Linked DNA regions of Methylomagnum ishizawai. The protein of the gene in region 3 interacts with the protein of the main gene of each other region in a pairwise test. Links are inferred from orthologs where the notes say so. Each region holds a gene or a part of one and is shown on either strand. Other genes may lie near its edges. The genes, in order: nth, B9N93_RS21555 and aceE.

Evidence for each region.
Region 1: the proteins of aceE (region 3) and nth interact in binary tests that used the Escherichia coli proteins (3 or more experiments, as listed by UniProt). The link is inferred for Methylomagnum ishizawai from one-to-one orthologs.
Region 2: the proteins of aceE (region 3) and B9N93_RS21555 interact in binary tests that used the Escherichia coli proteins (3 or more experiments, as listed by UniProt). The link is inferred for Methylomagnum ishizawai from one-to-one orthologs.

Annotation. Positions count from the first base shown.
Region 1 is NZ_FXAM01000001.1:1,656,102-1,662,444, forward strand. Bases 1,960-4,923 are described here. They hold nth (endonuclease III), read right to left. Parts: upstream 3,782-4,923; coding sequence 3,137-3,781; downstream 1,960-3,136. Other genes in these bases: B9N93_RS07510 (fatty acid desaturase family protein), read right to left, coding at 1,974-3,053; B9N93_RS07520 (electron transport complex subunit E), read right to left, coding at 3,778-4,488; rsxG (electron transport complex subunit RsxG), read right to left, coding at 4,490-4,923. Outside these bases: B9N93_RS25420 (glycine zipper domain-containing protein), read left to right, coding at 1-88; cax (calcium/proton exchanger), read left to right, coding at 214-1,356; B9N93_RS07505 (hypothetical protein), read right to left, coding at 1,450-1,959; more of rsxG, read right to left, coding at 4,924-5,113; B9N93_RS07530 (RnfABCDGE type electron transport complex subunit D), read right to left, coding at 5,110-6,123; electron transport complex subunit RsxC, read right to left, coding at 6,134-6,343. UniProt on the Escherichia coli protein: DNA repair enzyme that has both DNA N-glycosylase activity and AP-lyase activity. The DNA N-glycosylase activity releases various damaged pyrimidines from DNA by cleaving the N-glycosidic bond, leaving an AP (apurinic/apyrimidinic) site.
Region 2 is NZ_FXAM01000002.1:185,020-191,280, forward strand. Bases 1,945-4,826 are described here. They hold B9N93_RS21555 (ATP-binding cassette domain-containing protein), read right to left. Parts: upstream 4,316-4,826; coding sequence 2,573-4,315; downstream 1,945-2,572. Other genes in these bases: B9N93_RS21550 (ABC transporter permease), read right to left, coding at 1,945-2,576; hlyD (secretion protein HlyD), read right to left, coding at 4,317-4,826. Also shown: B9N93_RS21540 (efflux transporter outer membrane subunit), read right to left, coding at 1-332; B9N93_RS21545 (ABC transporter permease), read right to left, coding at 342-1,442; more of B9N93_RS21550, read right to left, coding at 1,446-1,944; more of hlyD, read right to left, coding at 4,827-5,318; B9N93_RS21565 (class I SAM-dependent methyltransferase), read right to left, coding at 5,496-6,261. UniProt on the Escherichia coli protein: Part of the ABC transporter complex YbhFSR that could be involved in efflux of cefoperazone. Probably responsible for energy coupling to the transport system.
Region 3 is NZ_FXAM01000001.1:1,924,608-1,931,185, reverse strand. The notes cover bases 3,380-6,578. They hold aceE (pyruvate dehydrogenase (acetyl-transferring), homodimeric type), read right to left. Parts: upstream 6,271-6,578; coding sequence 3,580-6,270; downstream 3,380-3,579. Other genes in these bases: aceF (dihydrolipoyllysine-residue acetyltransferase), read right to left, coding at 3,380-3,567. Outside these bases: lpdA (dihydrolipoyl dehydrogenase), read right to left, coding at 1-1,224; B9N93_RS08645 (Uma2 family endonuclease), read right to left, coding at 1,273-1,851; more of aceF, read right to left, coding at 1,897-3,379. UniProt on the Escherichia coli protein: Component of the pyruvate dehydrogenase (PDH) complex, that catalyzes the overall conversion of pyruvate to acetyl-CoA and CO(2).

The DNA.
Region 1 (6,343 bases), 270 kb from region 3 along the record:
CCAATCCCAGGCCCAATCCCAGGCCATGGCTAATTTCGACCGGGCCTATAGCGCCTGCCTGAAAGGGCGCGGATACTCGGTCGAATAACGGCGCTCGTCCCTGGCGTCGGGCCACCCGGTCCGGCCGTCCAGTCTCCGCGAAGCCGTCCCGTCTTACCTTCCCAATCACAAACGACAGTCCCACCTCCCCTTTACAATTCCCGGAGAACCATCATGGGCGAACCCAAAGAAGCGATACACGGCGGCGCGGAACCGGCGGCCAAAGGTATTTCCCTGCAAATGTGGCTATTACTGGCGATTCCCATCGCGCTGGTGTTGCGCTGGACCGACGCCAGCCCGATCCTGGTGTTCCTGGTCTCCCTGGTCGCGATCTACCCCCTGGCCGAGATCATGGCCGAGGCCACCGAAGCCCTTGCCGTCACCTTGGGACCGACCGTCGGCGGCCTGCTGAACGCCTCGCTCAATAACGCCCCGGAAATCATCATCGCCATGTTCGCGCTCAAGAACGGGCTGGGCGATGTGGTGAAGGCGTCGATCACCGGTTCGATCCTGGTGGAACTGTTGTTCGGCTTGGGGCTGGCGATGATGTTGGGCGGGCTCAGGCACGGCACCCAGCGCTTCAACGAGGAGGCCATCCAGATCAACGCCGGTTTGTTGACCTTGTGCAGCTTCGGGCTGGTGATTCCCGCCGTGTTCCATCTGTCTTCGCCCAAGGCCGAGGAGGAATTGAGCTGGGAGATTTCCGCCATCTTGTTGCTGATCTACGCCATCAACCTGGGGGCGACCCTGCTGTTCAAGAAGAAGGACGAGGAACCGGCCGGTGCGGTGGCCCAGACCGTGCCGGAGGAAAACGGCGAAGCCGCGCCGGGATGGTCGCAGGGTAAGGCCACCGCCATCCTGGTCGCCGCCACCCTGGTCCTGGCGGTGATGAGCGAGGTGGTGACCGACGCCCTCGAACCCACCAGCAAGCAACTCGGGCTGTCCGATGTGTTCAGCGGCATCATCCTGCTGGCCGGGGCGGGCGGCATCGGCGAGATCATCAGCGCCACCCGCTTCGCCCGCAGCAACAAGATGGACCTCGCCATCGAGGCTTCGGTGGGGTCGAGCATCCAGATGATTTTGCTGGCGGTGCCGTTGCTGGTGTTCGCCGCACCCTTGCTGGGGACCGAGATGAACCTGTTGTTCACGCCGTTCGAGATCGTTTCCATCGTGCTGACCACGGTGGTGATCCGTAATATCGTCACCGATGGGCGCTCGACCTGGATGGAGGGGCTGATGTTGCTGGCGGTCTATATCATGCTGGGCATCGGATTCTATTATCTGCCCGCCGATGCCGGTGCCGGCGGTTTGGGCTGATCCACGGCACGGACCCGCCGCCCGCCACCCACGAAAAAAGCCGGACGGCAATCACCGCCCGGCTTTTTCTTGGCCCAGGTTCCGGGGCCGGGCTCAGGAGCCGCCGGTTTCCGCCGGACAAGCCGCGCCTTCCGCCGGTTCCGCTTCCGCCGGGACCAATTCATAGCGGGCGTAATACTGCAACAACGCTTCCTTCTCCCCGTTCTCGGCGAAACCCTGGTGATGCGGGGGTTCCGCATAGCCCTTGCGTAGTTTCTGGCGGATCGGGCACCACATCTTCTCGGTTTCCGCCGCGATTTTCTGGGCGTAGCGCAGGACGCCGTTGGCGTAGCTGCAATAGTGGCAATTGAACCGGTCCATGAAGTTCAGCGATTCGTAGCCCTGGCGCGGGATACTAACGAACCGCCGACGTTCCACCTGGGCCAGCCCATAAATGGGGAAACACAGGTATTGGTACAGGCTCACCACGGCGTCGAGCAGGGCGATGGGCACGATCAAGGCGTAGATGAACGCCATGGTCACGACCAGCTTCAACAGGCCGAGGATGGGGAAGCCGGGGTTCTTGCGCGGGTCGAGCCGGTAGCTTTGGTATTCTCCGATCATGGTTTTACTTCTTCTCAAGGTTGGGGGGTGGGGACGAACTCGGCTTCCGTGCCCAGCCGCTTGAGCGATTCGGTGGAATCGAGCAGGCAGCGCAACGGGGTTTCCTCGTTGTAGATGATGCCGTGGCGTTCGCAGAAGCTGCGGGTGATGGCCGCCACCTCCGGCAGCTTGTGCCAGGAAATGCCCGGCCATAGATGATGCTCGGTCTGGTAGGCCAGCAGTCCCCAGAACCAGCGCCCGAACGGCCCGGAGACATTGCGCGAGGTGTAGGTTTGCAAGGTCAGCCGGTCCACCGGGAATTCGCCCGATACGGTGGGCAGACCGACATGGTTCAGCGCGAACACGATGCCGATGACGAAGCCCGCCGCCAAGTATTTGTAGAGCAGCAGCAGCAGGCCGATCCACACCGGCTGGGCCAGGAACAGGGTGAAATTATTGGCGAGATAGCCCAGCGCCAACAGGCCCAGCACCAGCGCCCGGTTGCTCTGCACCTGGAACGGACGGCCCTTGAACTCCTGCTTGAGCAGGAACACCACGCTCTCGTAGGCCAGGCCGAACACCAGCAGCGACAAGGCCATCCAGTACAGGATGTGCTGGCTCTTGGCGATGCCGCGCTGTAGGGGGGTGTCGGCCACGCGCTTTTGATGTTCGCCCAGGATGAAGGGCGGGGTTTCGATGTCGGGGTCGCCGTCGCCGTTGCGGGCGACATTGGTGAGGCGGTGGTGCAGGGTGTGTTTGCGGTCCCAGAATTCCTGGCTCAGGCCGAGCAGGAAGGCCCACACGAATTCGCCCAGATAGCGCTTGTAGCGGGCGTCGTTGGAGACCGCGCCATGGGCGAGGTCGTGGGCGATGAAGCCCAGCCGCAACATGTACACGGCGTCGATGCTGACCCAGAGCAGGCACAGCCAGGGATTGGGCGTCACCGCCAGCAGGTAGAGCATGGCGACATGGACGGTGACATACCAGGCCAGGCGCCGCAGATAAAACAGCGGTTGGCGGGAAAAGCTGTCGATGGGTTTCAGGAGTTCGGTGAGTTCGAGGAATAGGGGCGTGCGGTCGGTTCTAAGATAATCCTCGCTGGCGGAGTGGATCATAGCGTCTCCTCTGGGGGTTGTTTTTTATCGTGTGGCGGGACGTCCGTATTTTATAGGGCGGTCAAGGCGGTTTAGAACAGGCTTTAAGCCGGGGTGGCGGGGGTTTTATCGGGGTATTCGCACAGGTCGGCGATGGGGCACTGTGGGCATTTGGGTTTGCGGGCCACGCAGGTATAGCGCCCGTGCAGGATCAGCAGATGATGGGCGTCCTTGAGGAAGGCCGTGGGCGTGGTGTGTTCCAAGCCGCGCTCCACAGCCAGGACGTTCTTGCCGGGGGCCAGCCCGGTGCGGTTGGCAACCCGGAAGATATGGGTATCGACCGCGATGGTATGGGCACCGAAGGCGGTGTTGAGGATCACATTGGCGGTCTTGCGTCCCACGCCGGGGAGGGCTTCCAGCGCTTCGCGGGTGCGCGGCACCGCGCCGCCGTGCTGTTCCAGCAGGAGGCGGCAGAGGGCGATGATATTCCTGCCCTTGCTGTTGTAAAGGCCGATGGTCTTGATGTATTCGCGCAGACCTTCTTCCCCCAATGCCAGGATGGCCGCGGGCGTATTGGCGACCGGGAACAACTGGGCCGTGGCCTTGTTGACGCCTTTGTCGGTGGCCTGGGCCGACAGCACCACCGCGATCAATAGCTCGAACGGCGTGGAATATCGCAGTTCCGTGGTGGGTTCGGGGATGGCGGCGGCGAGGCGCTGGAAGATTGCTAGGCGTTGTTCGGCGTTCATGCTTCGTCGGGGCTGGGGCGGGTGATTTGGAATTGCGGGCCGGTTTGGGCGGCGGTTTGGCGGCGGCGGGCACGGGCATCCACTAGGTTTCTCACGGCGACCAACAGTCCTAAACCGATGAACGCGCCGGGCGGCAGCACTGCCAACAGGCAGCCGCCGTAATCCTCGAACACCGGCACGGCCCAATCCCGCGCCGCCGCCCCGAACAGCAGATCGGCCCGGTTCAACACGCGGCCCGTGCCGACGACTTCCCGCACCGCCCCGAGCGCCACCAGCGCCAAGGTGAACCCCAGCCCCATCGCCCAGCCATCCAGGCAGGCCCGGTCCACCGGCTGCTTGGAAGCGTAGGCTTCGGCCCGGCCTATGATCGCGCAATTGGTCACGATCAGCGGGATGAAGATGCCGAGTATCCGGTGCAACTCATGGAAATAGGCGTTCATCGCCAAATCGATGACGGTGACGATGGAGGCGATGATGAGGACGAACAGCGGCAGGCGGATTTCGCGGGCGATGAACCGGCGCAGCAGCGAAATCGAAGTATTGGAGAGGACCAGGGCGGCGGTGGTGGCGAGTCCCAGCCCCAGGCTGTTGACCACCGAATTGCTTACCGCCAGCAAAGGGCAGAGGCCGAGCAAGGCGACCAGGGCTTGATTATTGCGCCATAGGCCGTGGTGGAGGATATCGCGGTAGGTGTGCCAGCGGTTCATGTCATTCTCCCTGGGTGGCGTCGAATAGCCGCGCCCGGTTCCGTCCGAAAAATACCAAACTCCGCCGCACCGCGTTCACCACGGCCCTGGGCGTGATCGTGGCCCCGGTGAACTGGTCGAAAGCGCCGCCGTCGCGTTTCACCTTCCAGCGCGGTTCCGGCGGGTCGGTCAGCGAGCGGCCCGTGAAGCCCAGTATCCAATCCGATTTGTCGGCGTCGATGGGATCGCCCAGGCCGGGCGTTTCCCGGTGCGCGACCACCCGCACACCCGCCAGCACGCCATCCGCCCGTATCGCCACCAATAGCTTGATCGCGCCGTTGTAGCCGTCCGCTGCCGTGGGTGACAACACCAGCGCCACCGGCTGGCTGTGTTGGCGGGCGCGGTAGACCGTCACGGCTTGCCGGGGGTCCAGCGCAGTATCCTCTACGGTCAGGGTGTCGGCCAGGATATCGTTGTCGAAACTGGCGGGCGGCACCAGGATTTCCAAAGCTTGCAACAAGGCGGCGCGTTCGTTGGCGGCGATGCGGTCCTGGGTGTGGTCGTGGACCCAGGCCACGAGGCCCAGCCCGGATATTGAAAACACCCCCAGCAAGGCGGCGGCGTAGAGCGGTTGGGGAAGCGTCATGTGCCGTAGACCCTGGGCCGGGTGTAGTGGTCGAGCGTGGGCGCGGCGAGGTTCATCAACAGGACCGCGAAGGCCACGCCGTCGGGATAGCCGCCATAGGCGCGGATGACGAACACCAGCGCTCCGGCCCCGACCCCGTGAATCCAGCGGCCTTGGGGGGTGGTGGCGACGGTCACGGGGTCGGTGGCGATGAAGAAGGCACCGAGCATGGTCGCCCCGCCGAACAGATGGAACAGCGGCGTCGGCGTGCCCGCCGGTTCCCACAGGAACCACGCCAGGGCGCAACCCGACAAGGCTCCCAGGAAACCCACGGGAATCCGCCAATCGATCAGCTTCCGTCCCAGCAGCCACAGCCCGCCGAGCAGGAAACCCCAATTCGCCCAGGCCCAGCCCGTGCCCAGGCTTGGTGGGATGGCCGACGGGTTTTTCAGGGCGTCGAGCGGGGTCGCCAGGGCCAGGGCGTCGAGCGGGGTCGCCAGGGCCAGGGCGTCGAAGTTCAAGCCTTCCGGCAGTTCCCGGAGGAAGATGGCGTTCCAGGTCTCGGCGAAACCGAGCGGCGTGGCATTCCAATCCACGGGCGGCAGCCAAGCCGTCATCGGCTTGGGAAACGAGATCAACAGCACCGCATAGCCCACCATCGCCGGATTGAACGGGTTATAGCCCAGCCCGCCATAAAGCTGTTTGCCGACCAGGATGGCGAACGCCGCCCCGAACACCGCCAGCCAAGCCGGTGCCAGCGGCGGCAAGGACACCGCCAGCAAGACCGCTGTCAGTGCCGCGCTGCCGTCCGCCAGCGTCGCGGCGATGGGCCTATCGCGCAGGCGCAGGGCGGCGGCTTCGGCCAGCAGCGCGGCGCACAGCGCGATGAGGCACTGAATCAACACACCGGGGCCGAATTGAAAGACCAGCGCGGCCAGCCCCGGCGACAAGGCCAGCAGCACTTCGGCCATGATTCGGGGGGTGTGGCGGGCCGGGGCGAGATAGGGTGGTGTGGGGGTGGCGAAGCGCATGGTTGGTATTTTACGGTTCGGAGGCTTCGGTGTCGGCGGGATGGGGTATCGCCGGGGTGGGCGCTTTGTCGGCCCGTTTCTGCTTGGCCCGCGCCAAGGCGTCCTTCACCGCCGCCGCCTTGTCCAGATTGGCCTTGCGGCGCTGGGCCGCTGCCGCCCGTTCCCGCTGTTCCTCCGCCTTGCGGGCCGCGCGGGCTTCGTAGCGCTGGCGGGCGTGGTC
Region 2 (6,261 bases), on a different replicon or contig from region 3:
ACCTGCGGGAACAACCCGGCCCGGCTGGCGTGGCGTTCGGCGCGGGCTTGCCCGACGCGGGCCAGGGCTATTTTCAGGTCGAGGTTGCCGACGCGGGCTGCCGCCATGAGCCGGTCCAGCACCGGGTCGTGGAAGCTGCGCCACCATGTTTGCAAACCGGCGTCCGTGGCCGGTTCCAGGGCGGCGGCGGGGTCGCGGGCGGCTTGCCAATGGGTCGGCAGGATGGGCTGGGGGGGATGGTAGTCCGGTCCCACCGCGCAGCCCGATAGCAGGGCGCATAACGCGAGGATCGCGCCTGGGGCGGGTCTGGAAAAGCTAAGTTTCGCGGCCATGCTGCCCCCTCATTGCAGCTTGCCGCGCACGAACAGCGTGGCGGTGGACAGGGTGGCGACGGCGATGACCGCCATCGGCCAGGCGTGGGCGAACACCTCGGCGGGCGGCAGCGCCTTGAGGAAACTGCCTTGCAGGATGATGAGATAGTGTTTCAAGGGGATGGCCTCGGCCAGCCATTGCAAGACCTCCGGCATGTTCTCCACCGGGGTGGCGAAGCCCGATACCAAGACCGCAGGCACCCCGACGGCGAAGGTGCCGAGGATGGCTTGTTGTTGAGTGGCGCAGATCGAGGAAATCATCAGGCCGATGCCGACGATGGAGACGATGAACAGCAACAGGCTGGCGAACAGCAGCGGAAACGAGCCGGTGAAGGGGACACCGAAACCGAAGACGCCCGCCGCCGCCATGAACAGGCCCAACAGCGTACCGATGAGCAAGGCGGGAACGATCTTGGCCACGATGATTTCTGCGGGCGTGCAGGGCGACACCAACAACTGGTCGAAGGTCCCCAATTCGCGCTCGCGGGCAATGGACAGCGCCGTCACCAGCAAGGTCACGAACATCACCAGGACGCCGCCCAGGCTGGGCACGATGAACCAGCGGTAGATGAGGTTGGGATTGAAGCCATGGCGCACGGCCACATGGCCGGTGTCCAGGCTGGATTCGGCGTCCAGCCCGGTCACGATGGCGTTGAGATAGCCGAGCAGGATTTGGGCGGCATTGGCCCGGCGGCCATCGAGGATCACCTGGACCCGCGCCGGACGCCGCGCCGCGATGTCCCTGGAAAAGTCTTCCGGGATAACGAGGGCGGCGATGGCTTCGCGCCGGTCGATCACGTCCCGGATTTGGTTCGCGCTATGGACCGGGCGCACAGCGCGCACGAAGCCCGCCGCGCCCACCCGCGCCGTCAACTCATAACCCCAACGCCCGGCGTCGCGGTTATAGACAGCGATATCGACGTGCTTGAGTTCCAGGGTGGCGGCGAACGAGAAGATCAGCAATTGAAACAGCGGCGGGATGGTCAGCACGGCGCGGCTCTTGGGGTCGCGCAGCACGCTGAGCAATTCCTTGACGATTTGCGCCCGGAGGCGCGGCGATAACAGGGCCATGGCTCAGGTATCCAATGATTTGCGGGTCTTCAGGCGGACCAGGACGAACAGGACTAGGCCGATGATGAGCAGCGCCCCGATATTGGGCAGCAGTAAGGCCCATACATCCCCGGCCAGGAACACGGTCTGCAAGGACGACACGAAATAGCGGGCCGCGACGATATAGGTCAGGGCGCGGACCGGGGCGGGCATGGAGTCGATCTCGAATAAAAATCCCGACAGCAGGAAGGCGGGCAGGAAGCCCGAGAACAAGGCCAATTGGGAGGCGACGAACTGGTTGCGGGCCAGGGTCGAGATCAACAAGCCCTGGCCCAGCGCCGGGAACATGAAGGCCAGGGACAAGGCCAGCAAAGCCAGCCAGGAGCCGCGCAAAGGCACGCCGAACACCGACACCGCCATCGCCGCCGACAGGAACGTGGCCCCGAGGCCCAACGCCAGATAAGGCAACAGCTTCCCGGCGATGATCTCGCCCACCGAGGCCGGGGTGGACAGGATCGCCTCCATGGTGCCGCGCTCCCATTCCCGCGCCACCACCAGGGCGGTCAACAAGGTGCCGATGATGGTCATGACCACGGCGATGGCCCCCGGCACCAGGAATCTACGGCTCTCGATCTCCGGGTTGAACCAGAACCGGGGTTCCAGGCCGATGCCGCCGCCGACCGGCCCGGCCCGCCGCGCCGCCCGCCAAGCGTTCACCACGCCCTGGGCATAGCTGGCGACGAAGCTGGCGGTATTGGGCTGGGAACCATCGGTCACCACCTGGACCCAGGGGCCGGGCGTCCCGCCCCACAAACGGCGCTCGAAATCCTGGGGAATTACCACGAAACCGCGCAAGCGTCCGCCCACAAGGTCCGCGGCCACCGCCCGCCGGTCACGGGTCGGCACCGCCACGAAATAGCGGGTCGCGGCGAACGCCGCCGCCAGGGAGTGCGCTTCGTCGCCATCGGATTCCAAGACCACGCCGATGGGCACGGTTTTAATATCCAGGGACACGGCGTAGGCGAACAGGAACAGCATCACAGCGGGCAGCACGAAGGCGACCAGGATGACCGAAGGGTCGCGCACGATTTGCAGCGCTTCCTTCCAGGCCAGCGCCCACACCCGGCGCGGGTCCGGTCCCGGCCAGCGCTTCATGCCGCCCCCCGTGGGGTGTCCGCGGCGGCGTCCACGGCCTCGATCAAGTGGATGAACGCCTGCTCCATGGACGGCGGTTCCAGGCCGGGCCGGGCGGCTTGCCGTTCCAACGCGGCGGGCGTGTCGAGCGCGATCACCTGGGCTTGGTACATCAGGGCTACCCGGTCGCAATATTCGGCCTCGTCCATGAAATGCGTGGTCACCAGCACGGTCACGCCCTTGCGCACCAAGCCGTTGATATGGGTCCAGAATTCGCGCCGGGTGATGGGATCGACGCCCGAGGTGGGTTCGTCCAGGAACAGCACCGGCGGCGCGTGCATCACCGCGCAGGCCAGGGCCAAGCGTTGCTTATAACCCAGCGGCAGTTGGTCCGGCGATGCCTTGAGGTAGCTTTCGAGGTGGAAGATTTCGATCATCTCCGCGACCCGCTCGCGTTTCGCCGCCCCGGCGAGGCCGTAGACGCCCGCCGAGAATTCCAGGTTCTGCCGCACCGACAACAGCCCGTACAGCGAGAATTTTTGGGCCATATAGCCGAGGCGGCTCTTGGCCGCGCTGGTCGAGGTGCGGAGGTTCAAACCCGCCACCAGGGCTTCGCCGGAACTCGGCTTGAGCAAGCCGCACAGCATCTTGAAGGTGGTGGACTTGCCCGCGCCGTTGGGACCGAGCAGGCCGAAAATCTCGCCTTGGCGCACTTGGAAATCCACCCGGTCGGCGGCGAGGAACGCGCCGAAGCGGCGGGTGAGTTGCCGGCATTCCACCGCGAACCCGGCATCCAGCGCGACCGGACCGAAGCGTTCGGCCAGGGCCGAAGTGCCGCCCGGCCCGCCGCCCAATAGATCGATGAAGCCATCCTCGAAACGTGGGGCCACCGGGACCAGTTCGGCTTCCACCGCGTCCGCCAGGGTTTGGATTTCGGCGCGGGCCGCGTCGCGCCGCAACACCACCCGCACCGAATCGCCCTGGATCGTGCCATCGCAGACCGAGGCCAGGTCCAAGGCCCGCGCCAGCACGGCGCGGCGGTCCTGCCGGGGCGCGACAAGGCGGAGGCTGCGTTCGGCCAGCCGGGCGGTCAAGGCGGCGGGCGGGCCGTTGAACTCGATCTTGCCCTCGTTGAGCAGCAGGACGCTATCGCAGCGCTCGGCTTCGTCGAGATAGGCCGTGGCCCAGACTACGGCCACGCCCTCGGCGGTCAGGGCATGGACCATGCGCCATAAATCCTGGCGGCTGACCGGATCGACCCCGACGCCCGGCTCGTCCAACAGCAACAGCCGGGGGCTGGCGATCAAGGCGCAGGCCAAGCCCAGCTTTTGTTTCATGCCGCCCGACAAGCGCCCGGCCAGCCGCTCGGTGAACGGCGCGAGCCGGGTGAAACCCAGCAGGCGGTCGAAATGCTCCTGGAGCGACCGCGTTTCCAAGCCGCGCAACCGGGCGTAAAGCCGCAGGTTCTCCAGGACCGACAGGTCTTCGTAGAGGCCGAAGCGCTGGGGCATATAGCCGGTGAGCTCGGGGAGGCGGGCCGCGTCCCGCGTCACGTCCAGGCCCAAGACCCGGAGGCTGCCGCCGCTGGGCCGCATCAGGCCCGCCATGAGCCGCATCAGGGTGGTTTTGCCGGCCCCGTCCGGGCCGACCAAGCCGGTCAGGCGGCCAGGGTGGATGTCCAGGGTCAAGCCGCGCAAGGCTTCGGTCTTGCCGAAATACTTGGTCAAACCGGCGCTGGCGACGGCGGGGGCCGCTTCCATCTCAACGGCCTTCCGCGCCGCCGCCGATCCGTACCGTCACCGGCATCCCCTGGCGCAAACCCTGGTCGGCGTTGGCGACCACAATGCGTAGGCGGTAGACCAGATCGGTGCGGAGTTCGGTGGTTTCCACCGATTTGGGCGTGAATTCGGCGCGGGGCGAGACGAAGCCGATCCGGCCCCGGTAAACCTTGCCGGAAGAATCCGATAGCACGGCGACCTCGGTGCCGGGCACGGCCCGTCCGAGTTGGGGTTCGCCCACATAGGCGCGGACATAGACCGGGTCGCGCAGGGACAGGGTATACACCGGGGCGCTGGCATTGACCATGCTCCCGGCCTCGCGGACGCGGGCGAGGACGATGGCCTTCGCGGGCGCGGTTAAACGGGTGTCGGCCAGGGCCGTCTTGGCCTGGGCCACCGCCGCTTCGGCCCCGGCCAGCTTGGCCTCGGCAATGGCGATATCCTCGTGGCGGTAGCCTTCTTTGCGCATAGCCCACACCGCCCGCGCCGCCGCCATTTGGGCGGCGGCCTGGTCCCGCGCCGAACGGGCCAGGTCGTAGCTATGGCGGGTGGTGGCCCCGGAACCGACCACCGCGCCCTGCCGCCCGAGTTCGCCCGCTGCGTATTCCAGCGCGGCTTCGGCTTGGCGGACGGCTTGTTCGGCCTCGGCGATTTCCTGCGGGCGGTAGCCCCGGCGCAGCTTTTCCAGTTCGGCCCGCGCCTGCCGCTCCCCGGCCTCGGCGGCGGCGAGCGCGTCCCGGAACGGCTGGGCGTCGAGTTCGGCCAGTCCTTGGCCGGGTTCCACCGCGTCGCCCTCCTCGACAGCCAGGGTCGCCAGCCGTCCGGCTTGGCGGAAGGCCAATTCCACTTCCCGGATATCGACGTTGCCGTAGAGGACGATGTTCTCGTTCCCCGGCTTGGGCTGGCGATCCAGCCAATCGCCACCGAGGGCGATGGATGTGGCCAGGCCCAAGGCCACCCATATCAAGCTTTTGGCGTGTTGCATTCCCGGTCCGGTTCCCGTGGTGATCGCCATCATTATGGCAGACCGGCCCGGTGTGGAAACGGCTACCGGATGGGTTTGGCCGGGAGGGTCCAAAAGGCATACGCCGGATTTCCACCGGCGGAAGATGAATCCATGGCCGCGCTGGAAATCGCCATCAAACCCGCCGTTCAAGCCGGGTCATGCGGCATCCGGTTTCGTGGCCGAGAACCGCAGACGCACATAGTCCGCCCACCAAGCGCCGTTGGCGTCGCACAATGGGCCGCGCAGCGCCTCGACCAGCCCAGCGATGAAATCCCCCCGCTCCGCCACCGGCAAGGCGGCGGTGTAGGCTTGGGCGAACGTCGCCAACCAATCGCCCACATCGCCCGGCAACAGGGTGGGACGGGGCATCAGGTCGAGGCGTGTCACCTCGAAGCCGTGGGATCGCAGCAGTTTTCCGTATTCCTCCGGGCGGGGGAAATACCAAGGATCGGGGACCGTCAAGCCCCGCGCGGTCAGGGCCGCTCCGAGCGCCGCGACGATGCCGGCCACGTTGCCATGACCGCCGAATTCGCCGACGAAGCGCCCGCCCGGTTTCAAGGCGCGCCATACCCCGCTCACCACCCGCTCCGGCGCGGTCATCCAGTGCAGCGCCGCGTTGGAGAACACGGCGTCGAATTCGTTCTCGAACGGCAGGGAATGCCCATCCACAACCTGGGCGTCCAGGCCGAGGGCTTGGGCCGCCGCGATCATGGCCGCGCTCGCATCGACGCCGACCACCTCGCAGCCCCGGTCCACCAGCTTGCGGGACAACGCGCCATCGCCGCAGCCGAGATCGAGGATCCGCTCGCCCGGTCGGGGGTCCAGCCAATCCACCACGGGCATGCCGAGGTCGGAGACGAACCGGGCGTTCTTACTGTATTGCGCCGGATTCCAGTGTTGGGTATTCGATGAGGACATAGGC
Region 3 (6,578 bases):
TTGGCTCTCCTTGGCATAGAGTATCTTGGTCAAGCCTTCGCGCCGCCCGATACCCAAGGCCCGGCCACTCGCGGCCCAAGGAAATACCGCTTTGTCATACTCGACGCCCTGGGCCAGCGCCTGGGTTTCGGTGAGCCCCATCCAGGCGATTTCGGGGTCGGTATAGGCTACCGAGGGGATGGTCAGCGCCTGGAACGCCGCCTTGTGCCCGGCGATGACTTCCGCCGCGACCTTGGCTTCGTGGGTGGCTTTGTGGGCCAGCATGGGGTTGCCGACGATATCGCCGATGGCGTAGATGTGGGGGACGTTGGTGCGCTGCTGGGCATCGACCGGGATGAAGCCGCGTTCGTCCACCCGGACCCCGGCTTGCTCGGCCCCGATCAGCTTGCCGTTGGGACGCCGCCCCACCGCCACCAACACCCGGTCGAATACTTCGGATTCGGGCGCGCCCTCGCCCTCGAAGAACACCCGCAAGCCTTCGGCCTCCGGCTCGATGCGGACCACCTTGGTCTTGAGGTAAATGTTCTGGTATTGCTTCTTGATGCGCTGGTGCAGGGGCTTGACCAGATCGGCGTCGCAGCCCGGAATGAGCTGGTCCATCAATTCCACCACGCTGACGGCGGAACCCAGGGCGTGGTAGACCGTCGCCATTTCCAGGCCGATGATGCCGCCGCCGACGATCAGGAAGCGCTTGGGCACCTCGGCCAGTTCCAAAGCGCCGGTGGAATCGATCAAACGCGGATCGTCGTGGGGGAAACCCGGAATCTTCACCGGCTGCGAACCCGCCGCGATGATGCAAGCATCGAAACCGATGGTTTTCGGACCCTCGGCGGTTTCGACCGCCAGGGTCTTGTCGGACACGAATTGGCCGACGCCCTGCACCACGGTCACTTTGCGCTGCTTGGCAAGGGCGGCCAGCCCGGTGGTCAGGGTTTTGACCACCTTGTTCTTATAGTCGCGGACCTTGGCGAGATCGATCTCGGGTGGGCCGAATTTGACGCCGAAACTGGAGCCTTCGGCGGCTTCGTGGACGACCTGGGCCACATGCAGCAGGGCTTTGGACGGGATACAACCGACATTGAGGCAAACGCCGCCCAGGGTCGGATAGCGCTCGACCAGGACGACCTGCTTGCCCAGGTCGGCGGCGCGGAAAGCCGCGGTATAGCCGCCAGGGCCACCGCCCAGGACGAGGACTTCGGCATGGAAAGCTGCGTTTTCGGTCATGGCTGGATGATCCTTGGTTGGGATGGAGGATGGGGACGGGGTGCCGCCTCAGGTGGCGGGCGGGACCACGTCCTCGAAAATCAGGGGAAGCGGTGCCCGGAAGTCCAGGCTGGCGAATTCGGCCTCGGCCCCGCCCGCGTAGGGGTGGAGCACCCAATGGCTGGTCGTGTCGCGGCGGAACACATCGACCGTGCGGGCCTCGGGATCGATCAGGACGTATTCTTGGAGATCGTCCAGTCGCCGGTAGCTGGCGAATTTGCCGCCCCGGTCGTAGCCGGAAGTCGAATCGGACAAGACCTCGACCACCAGCAGCGGATGGGATTTGCAGAGGTCGGAAGCCCGGTCGCGGACATCGCAGGTCACGAACACATCGGGATAGAAATAGGCGTCGGCGGCTTCCACCCGCAACTTCATATCGGCGATATAGGTACGGCAGGGCGTGCCGCGCAGATGGGATTTGAGCAGGGCGAACACATTGCCCGCGACGGTCACATGGGCGTCCCGCGCCCCGGCCATCGCGTAGACTTCGTAGACCTCGCCCCGGAGGTATTCATGCTTGACGGTTTGCCGCTCTTCCCAAGCCAGATATTCCTCGGCGCTGAAAAACCGTTGCTGCGCGACGTTCATGGCACCCCCGCGAAAAGCCCGCCTCCCGCTGGGCGGACATGGCAACTACAACAGCACCCGCCGCAAATCGGCCAGCATCGCGCCCAGATGCACGATGAACCGCGCGGCCTGGGCACCGTCGATGACCCGGTGGTCGTAGGACAGGGACAAGGGCAACATCAACCGCGGCACGAACTGGCCGTCCTGCCACACCGGCTTCATCTGGCTCTTGGACAACCCCAGGATCGCGACTTCGGGCGCGTTGATGATGGGCGTGAAGGCCGTGCCGCCAATACCGCCCAGGCTGGAGATGGTGAAGCAACCGCCTTCCAAGTCGGGACCGCGCAGTTTCTTGTTGCGGGCTTTCTGGCTGAGTTCGGCCAGTTCGGCGGCGAGGTCGAAGACGCTCTTCCGATCCACGTCGCGCAGCACTGGCACCACCAAGCCTTCCGGGGTATCGACGGCGACGCCGATATGGAAGTATCGCTTCAGGATCAAGGACTGGCCGTCGGCGGCGAGCGAGGCATTGAAGCTGGGGAAGGCTTTGAGCGAAGCCACCAGCGCTTTCAGTACAAAGGGCAGGAACGACAGCTTGATGCCTTTCTTCTCGGCCTCGGCCTTGAGCGCTTTGCGGAAATCTTCGAGGTCGGTGATATCGGCTTCGTCGTGCTGGGTGATATGGGGGATGCCGACCCAATTGCGGTGCAGGAACGGACCGGACAGCTTTTGAATGCGGGTCAGGGCCAGGGTCTCGACCGGGCCGAACTTGCTGAAATCCACCTCGGGGATGGGCGGCAGGGCGAAAGCGCCCCCTGGGGCGGCGGGAGCCGTGGCGGCTTGTTCGGCCCGTTGCAGGCTGTCCTTGACGAAGCGCTGCACATCTTCCTTGAGGATGCGGCCCTTGGGTCCGCTGCCCTGGATACGTTCCAGGTTGGCCCCGAGTTCGCGGGCATAGCGGCGGATGGCGGGGCTGGCGTGGGGCGGGGTTTTGCGGTCGCCCGTGGTTTCTCCACCGGCAACCGCGACCGGCCTCACCCGCTCGGGGGCTTCCTGGGCGGCGGAGGCTTTGATCTCGGCGGCGGCGGTTTCCACCGCCACGGGGACCGCTTGCGGAGCCGCCGCCGTGTCCTGGGTTTCCAGCACCAGGATGGGCGTCCCTTTGTTGACCCGGTCGCCGGATTTGACCTTCACGGCTTTCACGAGTCCGGCATAGGGCGACGGGACTTCCATCGCTGCCTTGTCGCTTTCCAGGGTGATCAAGGACGCTTCGGCCTCGATCCTATCGCCCGGCTTGACCAAGACTTCGATGATCTCGATGTCCTTGAAGTCGCCAATATCGGGGACGACGACCTCTTGCTCGACCGGCCCCGCCGATGCGGTGGCCGCGGGCGGCGGCGGAGCCACGGGCGCGGTGGCGGGAGCCGGGGTTTCCGGGACGACAGCCACCGGGGGCGCGGGCGGAGCCGGTTGGGGCTGCGCGGACGCACCCGCCTCCGCGACTTCCAATGTCAGGATAGGCGAGCCCTTGTTGACCTTATCCCCTGGTTTCACCTTCAAGGACTTGACCACGCCCCCCAAGGGCGACGGCACTTCCATCGCCGCCTTGTCGCTTTCCAGGGTAATCAGCGAATCCTCGGGCTGGATGACATCGCCCGGTTTGACCAAGACTTCGATGATCTCGATATTCTTGAAATCGCCGATATCGGGGACGACGACCTCTTGCACAGCTACTGCCATAGATGGTTTCCTTTAGACCGTGACCGGATTGGGCTTTTCGGGATCGATACCGTATTTGGCGATAGCTTCCGTGACCTTGGCGGCGGGCACTCCGCCCGCGTCGGCCAGGGATTTGAGCGCGGCCACGGCGATGTAATAGCGGTCCACCTCGAAGAACCTCCGCAGTTCCGAGCGGCGGTCGCTACGGCCAAAGCCATCCGTACCCAGCACCGTATAGGAGCGCGACATATACGGACGGATTTGGTCGGCTACGATCTTCATATAATCGGACGCCGCCACCACCGGGCCGGGGACATCCTTCAAACATTCCTCCACATAGCTGATTTTGCGCGGCTGTTCGGGATGCAGCAGGTTCCAGCGCTCCTTGTCCAGCCCGTCGCGGCGCAGTTCACTGAAACTGGTCACGCTCCACACGGTGGATTCGATGCCAAAATCGGCCTTGAGCAAATCGGCGGCGAAGATCGTTTCCCGCAGGATGGTGCCGCTGCCCAGCAATTGCACCTTGGCGGCCTGGCCCGCATCGCGCAGTTTGTACATGCCCTTGACGATGCCTTCGCGCACGGCTTCCGGCATGTGCGGGTGGGCGTAGTTCTCGTTCATCACGGTGATGTAATAGAAAACCTGCTCGCCCTCCTGGTACATGCGCTTGAGGCCGTCCTGGATGATGACCGCCAATTCATAGGCGAAGCAAGGATCGTAGCCCACGCAATTGGGGATCGCCGCCATCGCCAACTGGGTATGGCCGTCCTGGTGCTGCAAGCCCTCGCCCGCCAGCGTGGTGCGCCCCGCCGTGCCGCCGAGAAGGAACCCCTTGGTGCGCATATCGCCCGCCGCCCACATCAAATCCCCCACCCGCTGGAAGCCGAACATGGAGTAGTAGATGTAGAACGGGATCATCTGCACGTTGTGGTTGCTGTAGGCCGTGCCCGCCGCGATCCACGAACACATGGAACCGGCCTCGTTGATGCCTTCTTCCAGGATTTGCCCGGTCTTGTCCTCGCGGTAGTACATGACGCTGCCGGAATCTTCCGGCTCGTACAACTGGCCGGTGGAGGAATAAATCCGGTATTGGCGGAACAGGCTGTCCATGCCGAAGGTGCGGGCCTCGTCCGGCACGATGGGCACCACATAGCGGCCCACCTTGTTATCCCGTAGCAGCAGGGTGAGTATCCGCACGAAGGCCATGGTGGTGGACATATCGCGGTCTTCGCTGCTCTTCAGCAAAGGCTCGAACACTTCCAAATCGGGCACCTGGATGTGCGGGGCGTCCAAGCGGCGCTGGGGCAGGAAGCCGCCCAGCGCGGCGCGGCGTTCCTTGACATAGCGGATTTCGGGGCTGTCTTCTGGCGGGCGGTAGTAGGGCACCTCGCCCAGGCGGTCGTCGTGGACCGGGATATTGAAACGATCGCGGAACACCTTGATCGAGGCGTCGTCCATCTTCTTCTGTTGGTGGGTGGTCATGCGGCCCTCGCCGACCGGACCCATGCCATAGCCTTTGACGGTCTTGGCCAAAATGACGGTGGGCTGGCCGGTATGGCGCAGCGCGGCGTCGTAGGCGGCATAGACCTTGAGGAAATCGTGCCCGCCGCGGTTCAAGCGCCAAATATCGTCGTCCGACATATTGGCGACCATGGCCGCGAGTTCTGGGTACTTGCCGAAGAAATGCTGGCGGACATAGGCGCCGTTCTTGGCCTTGTAGGCTTGGTACTCGCCGTCCACCGCCTCTTCCATGCGCTTCTTGAGGAACCCCTTGGTATCCCGCGCCAGCAAGGAATCCCAGCGCGAACCCCAAATCACCTTGATGACATTCCAGCCCGCGCCACGGAACTCGGCTTCGAGTTCCTGGATGATCTTGCCATCGCCGCGGACGGGACCGTCCAGCCGTTGCAGGTTGCAGTTGACCACGAAAATCAGGTTGTCGAGTTTCTCGCGGCCCGCGAGGCCGATGGCTCCCATGGATTCCGGTTCGTCCATCTCGCCATCGCCGCAGAAGGCCCAGACCTTCCGGCCCTGGGTGGCGACGATGCCGCGGCCTTCCAGATACTTCATGAAGCGGGCCTGATAGATCGACATGATCGGTCCGAGCCCCATGGACACGGTGGGAAACTGCCAGAAATCCGGCATCAGCCAGGGATGCGGATAGGAAGACAAACCCTTGCCTTTACCTTCGATCTCGGCACGGAAATGGTCGAGTTGTTCCTCGCTCAAGCGCCCTTCGATGAAGGCGCGGGCGTAGATGCCGGGCGCGGCGTGGCCCTGGAAATAGACCAGATCGCCGCCGAAATCCTTGGCCGGGGCGCGGAAGCAATGGTTGAAGCCCACGTCGTACAACATGGCCGAAGAGGCGAAGCTGGCGATATGCCCGCCGTATTCGCTGGATTTGCGGTTGGCCCGCACCACCATGGCCATGGCGTTCCAGCGGATATAGGCGCGGATGCGGTCCTCGATGGCCGGATCGCCCGGCGGCTGCGGCTCCAAATGCGGCGGGATGGTGTTGATATAGGCGGTATTAGCCTTGTACGGCAAGTTGGCCCCGGCCCGCCGGGCCTGGTCCACCAAGCTTTCGATGAGGAAATGCGCCCGCTCGATGCCCTCGGCTTCGATGACCGCCTCCAGGGCTTCCAGCCATTCGCGGGTTTCGGCGGGATCAAGGTCGCCGGAAGCAGTATTCTGGGAAGGTTGGGCGGGATTAACGGCTGCCATAGCGATAGAGTCCTTATGACTGGAACTGGGATGGGTGTCGTCCGGCTGGAAGCGGGGATTATAGACAAAGGGTTCCGCAATGATCCATCGATTTCCACCCCGCCGCCCCCCACCGCCCCCCCAAGCAACCCCCTTGCTCCGGGCGCAGCTACCGTCCAAGCTGACAATTTCCGCCGCTAATCTGAAAAACGGGTCCCATCCGTCTCATTTCCGTCATGAGTGCCTTACACTCGTAGCTACCCCTAAAAACAAGTCCCTGTTATACAAGGCATTCCGCTTGCTGGCGCATGGCTTGCTTGTAACATCCG